Regions from separate parts of the Amycolatopsis sp. NPDC004378 genome, predicted to be linked through region 2. Evidence: riboswitches for the same ligand, from Rfam matches in the RefSeq annotation. Region 2 holds a riboswitch; the other holds the start of a gene.

Region 1 (5,764 bases), on a different contig from region 2:
CGGGGTAGTCGGACCCGTCCACCGGATACAGTCCCGAGTAGACCATCGGCTTCGGCTCGCGGTAGCCCGCCAGCGCTTCCTTGGCGCCGTGGCGCTCCGACGTCACGGTGTCGCCGACCTTGGACTGCCGGACGTCCTTCACGCCGGTGATCAGGTAGCCGACCTCGCCGACGCCGAGCCCCTTGCTGGGCTTGGGTTCCGGCGAGATGATGCCGACTTCCAGCAGCTCGTGCGTGGCGCCGGTGGACATCATCTTGATCTTCTCGCGCGGCGTGATCTTGCCGTCGACGACCCGGATGTAGGTGACGACGCCGCGGTAGGTGTCGTACACGGAGTCGAAGATCATCGCGCGGGCCGGCGCGTCGGCGTCGCCCTGCGGCGCCGGGACCTGCTTCACGACCTCGTCGAGCAGCTCGGCGACGCCCATGCCGGTCTTGGCCGAGACCCGCAGGACGTCCTCCGGCTCGCAGCCGATGATGTGGGCGAGCTCACCCGCGTACTTGTCGGGGTCGGCCGAGGGCAGGTCGATCTTGTTCAGCACCGGGATGATCTGGAGGTTGTTCTCCAGCGCCAGGTACAGGTTGGCCAGCGTCTGGGCCTCGATCCCCTGCGCGGCGTCGACCAGCAGGATCGCGCCTTCGCACGCCTCCAGGGCCCGGGAGACCTCGTAGGTGAAGTCCACGTGGCCGGGGGTGTCGATCATGTGCAGGACGTGGTCCTGGCCGTCGACCTGCCACGGCAGCCGGACGTTCTGCGCCTTGATCGTGATCCCGCGCTCGCGCTCGATGTCCATCCGGTCGAGGTACTGGGCGCGCATCGCCCGCTCTTCCACGACGCCGGTGAGCTGCAGCATGCGGTCGGCCAGGGTGGACTTGCCGTGGTCGATGTGCGCGATGATGCAGAAGTTCCGGATCAGCTCCGGCGGCGTGAAGGTGGTGTCGGCGAACGTCGTCACTCGAATGAGTCCTCGGAAAGTCGGGGATGGCCACCTCTATGTTCCCATGGCCCTCCGGGTGCGGGTGGGGGTCATCCCCGATGCGGGGTTCGGAGATCCGTGGTGCCCTCGAAGGATGAGCACTTCGCCCCAGCCGGCACCCCCTCCCCAGCCGGAGACCAGCGGCTTCGCCCGCGTTCTCGACCGTGCGTTCGGTCACCCCTCCGGACCGCTCGGCCGCCTCGGCGGCTGGGTGATGGCGCGGGGCAACGCCGCCACCGAACACCGCGTCGTCGACCTCGCGAAGATCGAACCGGACGAGACCGCGCTCGTCGTCGGGCCCGGCCCGGGCGTCGGCCTGGCGGCCGCGGCCCGGCTGGCCGGGCGCACGATCGGCGTCGACCCCTCCCCCGAGATGCTCGGGCTCTGCCACGAGCGCTGCGGCGAGACCGTCGAGCTGCGCGAGGGCTCGGCCGCGCGCACCGGCGAGCCCGACGCCTCCGTCGACGTCGTGCTGACCGTGAACAACGTGATGCTCTGGGACGACCGCGCGGCCGGGTTCGCCGAGCTGTTCCGGGTGCTGCGCCCCGGCGGGCGGCTGCTGCTGTCCGCGCACGAGAAGTGGCTGCCGGTGAGCAGGCACGTGCTGGCCGACGAAGCCGCCGAAGCGGGCTTCGCCGACCTCCAGACCTGGACCTGGGACCCGCCCGGCTTCGCCGCGCTCGCCGCGCAGCTGCGCGCCGTCAAGCCCGCCTAGCGGGTGTCCGTGCGGATCGGGTGGCCCTCCGGCACCTCGATCAGCACGATGCGCGTGCCGTCCGGGTCGGCGATCCAGGCCTCGTCGAGGCCCCAGGGCTCCCGCTGGGCGTCCCGCACGGGTTCCAGGCCCTTCGCCGCGAGGTCAGCCATGGTCCCGGCGAGGTCCCGGACCTGCAGCCAGAGCACCAGGTCGGGCGACGCGCCCGTCTCGCCCCGGCCCGAGACCTCCAGGGAGCCGTGGCCGAGGAAGAACACGGTGCCGCCGGGGAACTCGCGCTCCACGGCGAGGCCCAGGGTGTCGCGGTAGAACGCCGTCGTCGCCTCGACGTCACGCGGGCGGATCAGCAGCCGGCTCTTCAGGACTTCCATCCGACCATGCCTACCGGACGGGCTCAGGCGGCCGCAATCGCGGCGATGCCGGTCAGCACGATCACGGACCCGGTGAGCCGCCGCACGGCGTCGCTCTCGCCCAGCACCAGCCAGGCGGCGAGGCCGCCGAGCACGATGCTCAGCTCCCGGGCGGGCGCGACGAGGCTGACGGGCGCCATCGTGAGCGCGAACAGCACGAGGATGTACGCGACCGGCGAGAGCACCGCGACCAGCAGCACCTCGCGGCGGTGTTCGCGCCAGACCCGGGTCACCTCGGCCCGGTCGGCCAGCGCGCCGGGCACCAGCAGCACGCTCTGCAGCACCGAGCCGAGCCCGAAGTAGACGACCGGCGGCACGCGGAGCCCGGTCACCGAGTGCGCGTCCCAGAGCGTGTAGCCGGCGATCACGGCCCCGGTCAGGAGGCCGTAGAAGATCCCGGCCTTGACCGCCTGGGGGTCGCCCGCCTTGCGGCCGGTGCTGATCACCAGCACCCCGGCGATCACCAGGAACGCGCCGACCAGGCCGAGCCATCCCGGCCGCTCGCCGAGCACCAGGACGGCGGCGAGCACCGAGAGCAGCGGCCCGGTACCGCGGGCGACCGGGTAGACGACGGAAAGGTCGCCGACGCGGTACCCGCGCTGCAGCACGACGCCGTAGGCGATGTGCAGCACCGACGTCACCACGGCGGCCACCAGCCAGCTCCACTGTGGACGTTCCGGCTCGACCACCAGCAGCACGGCCGTGACCGGCAGGAGGAGCACGGCGGAAACCGTGTAGTAGAGCCAGACGAACTGGGTGCCGCCGGAGGAGATCCGCTTGGCGGCGAGGTTCCACGCGGCGTGCACGACGGCCGCGACGAGGACGAAGGACAGAGCAGTGGCGTTCACGGGACCCCTTCGGGTTTTCGCGCGCGCGAAAACCGGGTCCTCCAGGCTTTTGCCCCGTCAGATGAACGACCGGCCGTCCGGGCCCGCCGATGGTGCCGCTCGGACCAGACCCGCCGGTCCTGGTTGTGTGGTGCGGGGAGCGCGGACCGGCGACGGAACCCTAGGCACTGACTCCGCCCCACCGTACTCCCGGTTCCGGACGCGCGCGGCGCGGCTGTTAAAGTGGTCGCTCGCTGCCCGTGCGGCATTCCGTCATGGAGGAAACCCGCTTCCGAGCGGGGCCACAGGAGCGCGGCGGCGAATCTCACCGAGTGAAACAGGAGTTGCCCTATGGCCAACATCAAGTCGCAGATCAAGCGCATCACGACGAACGAGAAGGCGCGTCAGCGCAACCAGGCGATCCGGTCCTCGGTGAAGACCGCGATCCGCAAGGTCCGCGAAGCCGCCGAGGCCGGCGACAAGGCAAAGGCCGTCGAGCTGCAGCGCGACGCCGCCCAGAAGCTGGACAAGGCCGTCTCGAAGGGCGTCATCCACGCCAACCAGGCCGCCAACAAGAAGTCGGCGCTGGCGAAGCGCGTCAACGCGCTCTGAGCCGCTTGATTTCTGGGAAAGCCCCGGCTCCGGCCGGGGCTTTTTCATGCCCGGACACGCACGTCGTCACCGATCGCCCTTGGCGGCCGCCACCTCCAGCACGGCTCGCTCCAACGCGTAGCCCGGGTCCGCCGCCACCCCCTTGACCTCGGCGTTCAGCCTCGCCACCACGCGCATCGCCGTCGCCAGGCCGTCGGGGTTCCAGCCGCGCGACTGGCCCTGCGCCTTGCGGATCTTCCACGGCGGCATGCCCAGCTCGCCCGCCAGCTGATTCGGGTTGCCCCGCCCCGCGCCGGACACGCGGGCGATCGTGCGGACCGCGTCGGCCAGCGCGTCGGCCACCAGGACGTGCGGGACGCCCAGCTGCATCGCCCAGCGCAGCGACTCCAGCGCCGCCGAGCGGTCGCCGCCGACCGCCTTCTCCGCGACCGCGAACCCGGTCACGTCGGCGCGGCCGCGGTGGTAGCGGCGGACCGCGTCGGCGTCGACCGTCCCGCCCGTGTCGGCCACCAGCTGACCGGCCGCCGAGGAGAGTTCCCGCAGGTCGGAGCCCACGGCGTCGATCAGCGCGGCCACCCCGGCCGGGTCGATCTTGCCGCCCGCCCGGCGCACCTCGTGCCGCACGAACTGCTCGCGCTCGGCCGGCTTGGTCAGCTTCGGGCACTCGGTGACCTCGGCGCCGGCCTTCTTGAGCGCGGCCGGCAGCGACTTGCCCGCCTTGCTGCGGCCCCCGCCGGTGTGCACGACGACCAGCACGACACCGTCCGCCGGGTCCTTCAGGTACGACGCGACGGCGTCGGCCAGCTCCTGCGAGATGTCCTGCGCCGACTCCAGGACGATCACACGGCCTTCGCTGAACAGCGACGGGCTGACCAGTTCGGCGAGCTCGGGCGCTGTGAGTTCGGACACCCGGACGCGGGTCAGCTCGGCCGTCGCGTCGACGGCGCGGGCGGCGCCGAGCGTCTCGCGGACGGCCCGCTCGATCAGCAGTTCTTCCTCGCCGAGCACCAGGTGCAGCGGGGCCGGGGCGGTGGCTTGCGCGGTCACGGACGAATCCTCTCACTTGCTCCTTCGTGCCCCCGCTCCGGTGATGTCGGGCGGCCACCATGGCACAGCGTGACCGCCATGTCGTACGGTGTCCTCGAGGCGGCGCGCTGACTCGCGCGCACCGACAACCGAATACCGCTCATCCAGAGGGGCAGAGGGAACGGCCCGACGAAGCCCCGGCAACCGGCGTACAGCCCGTCATCCCGCGATCGCGGGGTAGCTGACGACCACGGTGCCAATTCCGGCCCGCTTCGGCGGGGCAGATGAGGAAAGGAACCTCGCGATGACCGCCACCCTCGGAACGACCTCCACCACGAAGACCCCGGATCTCGGTCCCGCCGTCGAACTGGTGTCGAAGGAAGAGGGACACCGGCAGCCGCTCGCCCCCGAGTTCGTCTCCGCCGAGGACTTCTCGCCGCTCGAGGTCGCCTACGACTTCGGCCGCGTCCGCCGTGAGGACATCGAGGCCGGCCCCAAGAACATCTGGCGCTACAAGAAGCTCCTCCCGGTGCCGTCCAACGTCGAAGAGATCCCGAACACCGAGCCCGGCGCGACCCGCCTCATCCGCGCCGACCGGCTCGCGAAGGAGCTCGGCCTCAAGCGCGTGTGGGTCAAGGACGACACCGGCAACCCGACGCACTCCTTCAAGGACCGCGTCGTCGCCGTCGCCCTGGCCGCGGCGCGCGAGTTCGGGTTCGAGGTGCTCGCGTGTCCGTCGACCGGCAACCTGGCCAACGCGACGGCCGCCGCCGCGGCCCGCGCGGGCTGGCGGTCGGTCGTGCTGATCCCGAAGACCCTCGAGCGCGCCAAGATCCTCACCACCGCGGTGTACGACGGCGACCTGATCGCCGTCGACGGCAACTACGACGACGTCAACCGCCTCGCCACCGAGCTGGCCGGCGAGCACCCGAAGTGGGCGTTCGTGAACGTGAACGTCCGGCCGTACTACTCGGAAGGCTCGAAGACGCTGGCCTTCGAGGTCGCCGAGCAGCTCGGCTGGCGCATCCCGCCGCAGATCGTCGTGCCGATCGCCTCCGGTTCGCAGCTGACCAAGGTGGACAAGGGTTTCCGCGAGCTGGGCCAGCTCGGTCTCGTCGACGCCAGCCCGTACAAGGTGTTCGGCGCCCAGGCCACGGGCTGCTCGCCGGTGTCGACGGCGTTCCGCGAGGGCCACGAC
Region 2 (5,764 bases):
GAACGAGCCGGTCACCGGGGTCTCCGGCACCAGCTCGACGACCACCATGACCAGCAGCGCGAAACCCAGTGCGGCCACCGGGAACCAGGACCGTCGGACATCCCCCATCGGGTCAGGGTATCGCCCGGGGCCGGAGCACGGCGGCGAAGGCGGCGGCAATCAGCACCGCCGCCGACAGCAGCGCACCCGCCAGGTCCGCCGACAGCACCACCGCGAGCACCGCGAACGCGACCGCGGTGAGCAGGACGAGCAGGCTGCGCTCGTACGCGGCGAGCACCAGCAGACCGAGCGTGGCCAGCAGCGGTCCGCGCAGCCCGTCGGCGAGCCGGAACTGCCACGACCCGACCAGGTCGAGCAGCGGGACGGCGAGCAGCGCGCCGGCCGTGCCGAGGACGAACCACCCGGTGCGGACGGGCCGCAGGACGACCGCGTACCAGACGGCCGTGCCGAGCACCGCCACGCCGAGCGCGACCTGCCACGCCGGCCCGGCCGGCAGCCCCGGCCCGGGGGTGAACAGCGGATCCTGGGTGAGGAACTGCAGGGCGCCGTACCCGGCCGGTTGCGGGCGGAGCAAGACGTCGGGGGACTGCCACTCGGCCGGGCTGCGGCGGGCCAGCAGCTGTGCCGCCACCATGCCGACCTGCGCGAACCCCAGCAACGCCACCGGAAACCAGTACCGCCCTCGCCCCATCCGCCTAGGTTAGCGCCTCAGCAGAAGGGCGGCAGCTCCCGCGGGTCGCCGACCGGGGCCCAGCGGCCGTCCACCTTCGCGTACTCCCAGCGGGCGCCGCGCGCGACGATCTGGCGCAGGGCCAGCACAACGCGGTCGACGTGCTCCTCGGTGCTGCCCAGCCCGAGGCTGACGCGGACCGCCTGCTGCCCCTCCCCGCCGGTGACGCCGATGAGGCGCTTCGCCGCGATGTGGGCGCAGAACGCGCCGTCGCGCACGCCGATGCCGTACTCGGCCGACAGCACGGCCGCCAGCCAGCCCGGGTCGAAGCCGTCGACGACGAAGCTGACCGTACCGACGCGGTCGACCGGCGCGTCGAACAGGCGCAGCTCGGCGCAGCCCGGGATACCCTCGAGTCCCTTGCGCAGCCGGGAAAGCAGGGCCTGTTCGTGCGCCACGACGGCGTCCCAGTTCTCGCTGAGGGTTTCGCACGCGACGCCGAGCGCGTACACGCCGACGGTGTTCGGCGAGCCCGCTTCGTGGCGCTCCGGACCGGTGTTCCAGACCACCGCGTCTTCGGTGACGAGCTTCGTCGCGCCGCCGCCGGCGAGGTACGGCCGGGCGGCGCGCAGCCAGTCGGCGCGGCCGATCAGCGCGCCCGCCCCGAAGGGCGCGTACAGCTTGTGGCCGGAGATGGCGACGTAGTCGACGTCCAGGTCCTTGACGGAGATCCGCCGGTGCGGGGCGAGCTGGGCGGCGTCGAGCGCGACGCGGGCGCCGTGCTTCCTTGCCACGGCGGCGATTTCGGCGACCGGGAGCAGCTCACCGGTCACATTGGACGCTCCGGTGACGACGACCAGCCGCGGCCCCTGCGGCGCGTCCGCGAGCGCTTCGTCCACAGCGGACACCGCGGCGAGACGCGTGCGCGGGGTCGGGATCCGCCGGACGTTCGGGCCCTGCCACGGCAGCAGCGCGGCGTGGTGCTCGGTGTCGAACACGATCACCGTGGTGTGGCGGGGAAGGCTGCGCGCGAGCAGGTTGAACGAGTCGGTGGTGTTGCGGGTGAACACGACCGTGTCCGTCCGGCGGGCGTCGACGAAGCGGCGCAGGACGTCGCGAGTGCGTTCGTAGAGCTTGGTGGAGACCTGCGACGCGAAGCCGGCGCCGCGGTGGACGCTGGCGTACCAGGGCAGGAACTCGTCGACCTTGGCGCGGACGGCGTCGAGGCACGGGGCGCTCGCGGCGTGGTCGAGGTTGGCGTAGCCGATGGTGTCCCCGGTGACGAGCGGGACCCGCAGCGCGGCGCCGGCGACGGCCGGGATGCCTTGCACGGCAGGGGTGATCGCGGTGGTGCGGTCGAGGGCGAGAGTCATCGGGGTGCCTCCTCGGCGGTCCGGGGGACCCCGGCGAGGGGCCCGCGCTTGCCCGTCGCACGACGCGACCGGCCCGGTCTTCACCCGGGGCACCCCACCGCGGTAGGAGGGTTGCCGGCCAGCAAGCCGGGGCTTCGCGCTGGCACTCATGACCTGGCACAGAAGGTAACCGAGAACGCGCCCGGCGGCCAACCCCCGGCTCACATTCTGAGACGCCGCTCACAGCCGACGCCGGGTGTTTCCCGCGTCGTTCGCGCTGGTCAGAGCTTCGCGCGGAAGTGCCCCGGCAGCTGCGTGACCGCATGGTCGGAGAGGTGCGTCGCGGTGCCCGCGTACTGCTCGGCACCCGCGGTGAACAGCCACCCGCCGATGGTCTTGCCGTCGACGGGCTCGCCGTGGGCCGCCGCCGAGGCGTCCGGCAGGGTCCAGAGCGTGAAGTGCACGTGGGCACCGGTGCTGCTGCCGCCGCAGGGCAGCGCGTTGCCGGTCGACCCGAGCACGGCGCCGGCCTCGACGTGCTCGCCGTCGCTGACCTTGATGCCTTCCATGTGGTAGTACCCGGTCCGCCAGCCGCCGGCGTGGTCGATGGTCACCCAGTCGCCACCCGCGCAGTGCTGCAGGCGGACGGTGCCGGCGAGCGGCGCGCGGACGGTCCGGTCGGCCGGGCTGAAGTCGATGGCGTTCTCGACGCCGGTGCTGCCGTCGTCGGAGTGGATACCGGCGGAGTAGACCTGCTGACCGGCCTTGAACGGCAGGGCGAGCGCGGGGAACGGCGCGACTTCGGCGGTCGCGGCCGGCGCCGAGACGAGCCCGAGGGCGGTCGTGACGGCGGCGACGAGGAGCGCCCCGCGAACATGCAGTTTCGTCACCCTGCGTACTCCTTTGGCCTAACGCTCACCCATTCGAACTAACCCGATCGAGCGCACAGTAGGCCAAAGGTTGGATCACTGGGAAGATCGCGTGAGATTTTCGTGAGGCGCCCCTCACCCTTGCGGGAAAAGATCACCAGGTCGGCACCGAGACCGGACAAGGACCGGACAAGCGCTGTTCACGGCCTTGCCCTGCCGAAAACGGCATCACGCGTGACGGGGCGGGCATCACGCGTGATTGGAGGGGCATCACGTGTGATTGGGGGGTCGGCACGAAGTCGTCCGACCGGTCACGCCGCGGGGGCGACCACGAACGGGCTAACGGCCCGACTCGCCCTTCCAGCGGGCCAGGCGGCCGGCGCGGTCCACCGCGCGGATCCGGCGCTCGGCGGCGTCGCGGACGCCGCTCGTCGTGACCACCAGCAGCTGGTCGTTCTCCTGCAGCCGGCTGGTCTTCTGCGGGGTGAAGCCGGCGCCTTCGCGCACGACCAGGCTGACCGTCGCGCCGGTCGGCAGGCGCAGCTCGGACAGGTACACGCCGTGCAGCTTCGACCCGGGCTGGATGCGGACCTGCAGCAGCTCGGCACCCAGCTCGTCCAGCGGCGCGGAGTCGACCTCGATCTCGTGCGCCTCGGACTTCTTGGCCAGCCCGAGCCGGCGCCCGAGCGGCCCGAGCGTCGCGCCCTGCACCAGCGTCAGCACGATGACCAGCACGAACACCGCGTCGACCAGCCGTTGCGCGCCGGGCACCCCCTCCGACAGCGGGATCATCGCGAGCACGATCGGGACCGCGCCGCGCAGCCCGGCCCACGACAGGAACGCCTGTTCCCGCCACGGCAGCCGGAACGGCAGCACCGAGAGCACGACGGAGATCGGCCGCGCCAGCAGCAGCACGACGGCCCCGGCGACCAGGCCCGGCACGATCGTCTCGAACAGCCGGCCGGGCGAGGCGAACAGCCCGAGCAGCACGAACAGCCCGATCTGCGCCAGCCAGCCGAGGCCTTCGGCGAACGACAGCGTGTCCGAGCGGTGCGGCAGCCGCGAATTGCCCAGCACCAGCGCGGCGACGTAGGTGGCGAGCAGCCCGGACGCGTGCAGCAGCTGGCCGGAGGAGTACGCCACGACGCACACCGCGACGGTGGCCAGCGGGTAGAGGCCGGTCGCCGGCAGCGCGGCCCGGCGCAGCGCGATGCCACCCAGCCAGCCGAACCCGAGCCCGATGGCCAGGCCCGCCGCGAGCTCGTAGACCACCAGCAGCGGCAGCGTCCAGTCCACAGTGGTGCCGGCGGCGAGCACGACGACGGCGATGTACGCCGGTGCGTCGTTGATGCCGGACTCCAGCTCCAGCGCGCCGACCAGGCGTTTCCCGATCCCGGCGGTGCGCAGCACGGAGAACACCGCGGCCGCGTCGGTCGAGGCGAGCACGGCGCCCCACAGCAGGGCGAACCGCCAGTCCAGGCCGAGCAGCCAGTGCAGGGCCGCGCCGGTGACCGCGACGCTCACCGCGACGGCCACTGTGGACAGTGCGATGCCGAGGCCCAGCGCGGGTTTCACGGCCGACCACCGCGTGGTCAGCCCGCCTTCGGCGAGGATCATGACGAGCGCGGCGAGCCCGAGCGACTGGGTCAGGCCGGGGTTGTCGAACCGGATGCCGAAGCCGGCTTCGCCGAGCACGACGCCGATCGCGAGGTACAGCAGCAGCGAGGGCAGGCCGAGCCGGATCGAGACGCGCACGGCGAGCACGGAGGCGAGGAGCACGACGCCGCCGACGCCGAGCAGGACCGGAAGCTGGTCCATGCCGCCTCCCTCCCGAGTGCCGTGGGGCACTCAGAATAGTGAAGCGGGTGGGTTAACTCGTTCGTGTACCGCTGCCGCGAGTCGGACAACCGGTGTGTTAAGGCGCACTCAGCGCGTCGAGATCGACACCGAGAGCGGCGAACGGCCGGGCGGCGGCCGGCAGGACCTTGACCGCGCGGTGGCCGTCCCGGCCGACCCAGCCCGCGTCGACCGCCCGCTCGAGCAGGGCCGCGGGCACCGCCCCGGCGAGGTGGTCTCGGCGTTCCGTCCAATCCAGACAGTCGCGCAGCAGCGGCCGCCGCGGCCCGGCGGCGACCGGCACGCCGAGACCGGCCAGCACTTCGCGGCCGCGCGCGGTCAGCGTCAGCCCGTCGGCGGTGTCGACCAGGCCGGTCGCGAGCATGCCGTCGCGGACGGCGACGCCGAGCGAGCCGGCGAGGTGGTCGTAGCAGGTCCGCGCGAAGCCGAGCCGCTTCACCCGCAGCGACGACTTCAGCCCGGTCACCGGCCGGTGCTCGGCGTGCTGGGCCAGGTGCTCGATCAGCTCGGCCACGCGCGGGTCGGCGATCCGGACGTAACTGGCCCGGCCCTGCTTCACCCGCGCGACGAACCCGGCGTCGACCAGCCGGGTGACGTGCTCACTGGCCGTGGAGAGGGCGATCCCGGCCGCCTTGGCCAGCTCGCCGACGGTCCACGCCCGCCCGTCGAGCAGGGCGAGGCACATGGTGGCGCGGCTCGGGTCGGCGAGCACCGCGGCCACCTCGGCGAGAGCGATCGTCTCCATGCGCCCACGGTACGACGGCCACGCTTCGCCCACGGCCGAACCGACACGGCCCTTTCCCGGGAAAGCGCCGCCGGTGCGGAGACTTCAGAGGGCCTTGAGGAACTGGGCGGCCAGGGTGACCGCCGGACCCGAGTCGTTCGAGTTCTCCAGGACCACCGCGAAGGCGACGTTCCCGCGGTAGCCGACGAACCAGCCCGTGGCGTTCGACCCGTCGCCGAACTGGGCCGTGCCCGTCTTGCCGAACACGTCGCCCGCGCTCGCGGCGCCACGC

The links. A riboswitch is a leader RNA that binds a small molecule or an ion and turns the genes downstream of it on or off. The one in region 2 is predicted to bind S-adenosylmethionine.
Region 1: another riboswitch for S-adenosylmethionine. It lies ahead of thrC (threonine synthase); the one in region 2 lies ahead of ACWEN0_RS34760 (aminotransferase class V-fold PLP-dependent enzyme).

What each region holds. Positions count from the first base shown of each region.
Region 1 is NZ_JBSGDR010000009.1:178,675-184,438, reverse strand. It holds gene lepA (translation elongation factor 4) at 1-955, opposite strand, end outside; gene ACWEN0_RS26105 (class I SAM-dependent methyltransferase) at 1,071-1,691, shown strand; gene ACWEN0_RS26100 (VOC family protein) at 1,688-2,062, opposite strand; gene ACWEN0_RS26095 (DMT family transporter) at 2,086-2,949, opposite strand; gene rpsT (30S ribosomal protein S20) at 3,280-3,540, shown strand; gene holA (DNA polymerase III subunit delta) at 3,607-4,587, opposite strand; SAM riboswitch class I at 4,724-4,857, shown strand; gene thrC (threonine synthase) at 4,871-5,764, shown strand, end outside.
Region 2 is NZ_JBSGDR010000015.1:185,797-191,560, forward strand. It holds gene ACWEN0_RS34750 (hypothetical protein) at 1-108, opposite strand, end outside; gene ACWEN0_RS34755 (hypothetical protein) at 113-691, opposite strand; gene ACWEN0_RS34760 (aminotransferase class V-fold PLP-dependent enzyme) at 709-2,043, opposite strand; SAM riboswitch class IV at 2,083-2,197, opposite strand; gene ACWEN0_RS34765 (M23 family metallopeptidase) at 2,304-2,912, opposite strand; gene ACWEN0_RS34770 (potassium/proton antiporter) at 3,231-4,709, opposite strand; gene ACWEN0_RS34775 (ArsR/SmtB family transcription factor) at 4,807-5,493, opposite strand; gene ACWEN0_RS34780 (penicillin-binding transpeptidase domain-containing protein) at 5,578-5,764, opposite strand, start outside.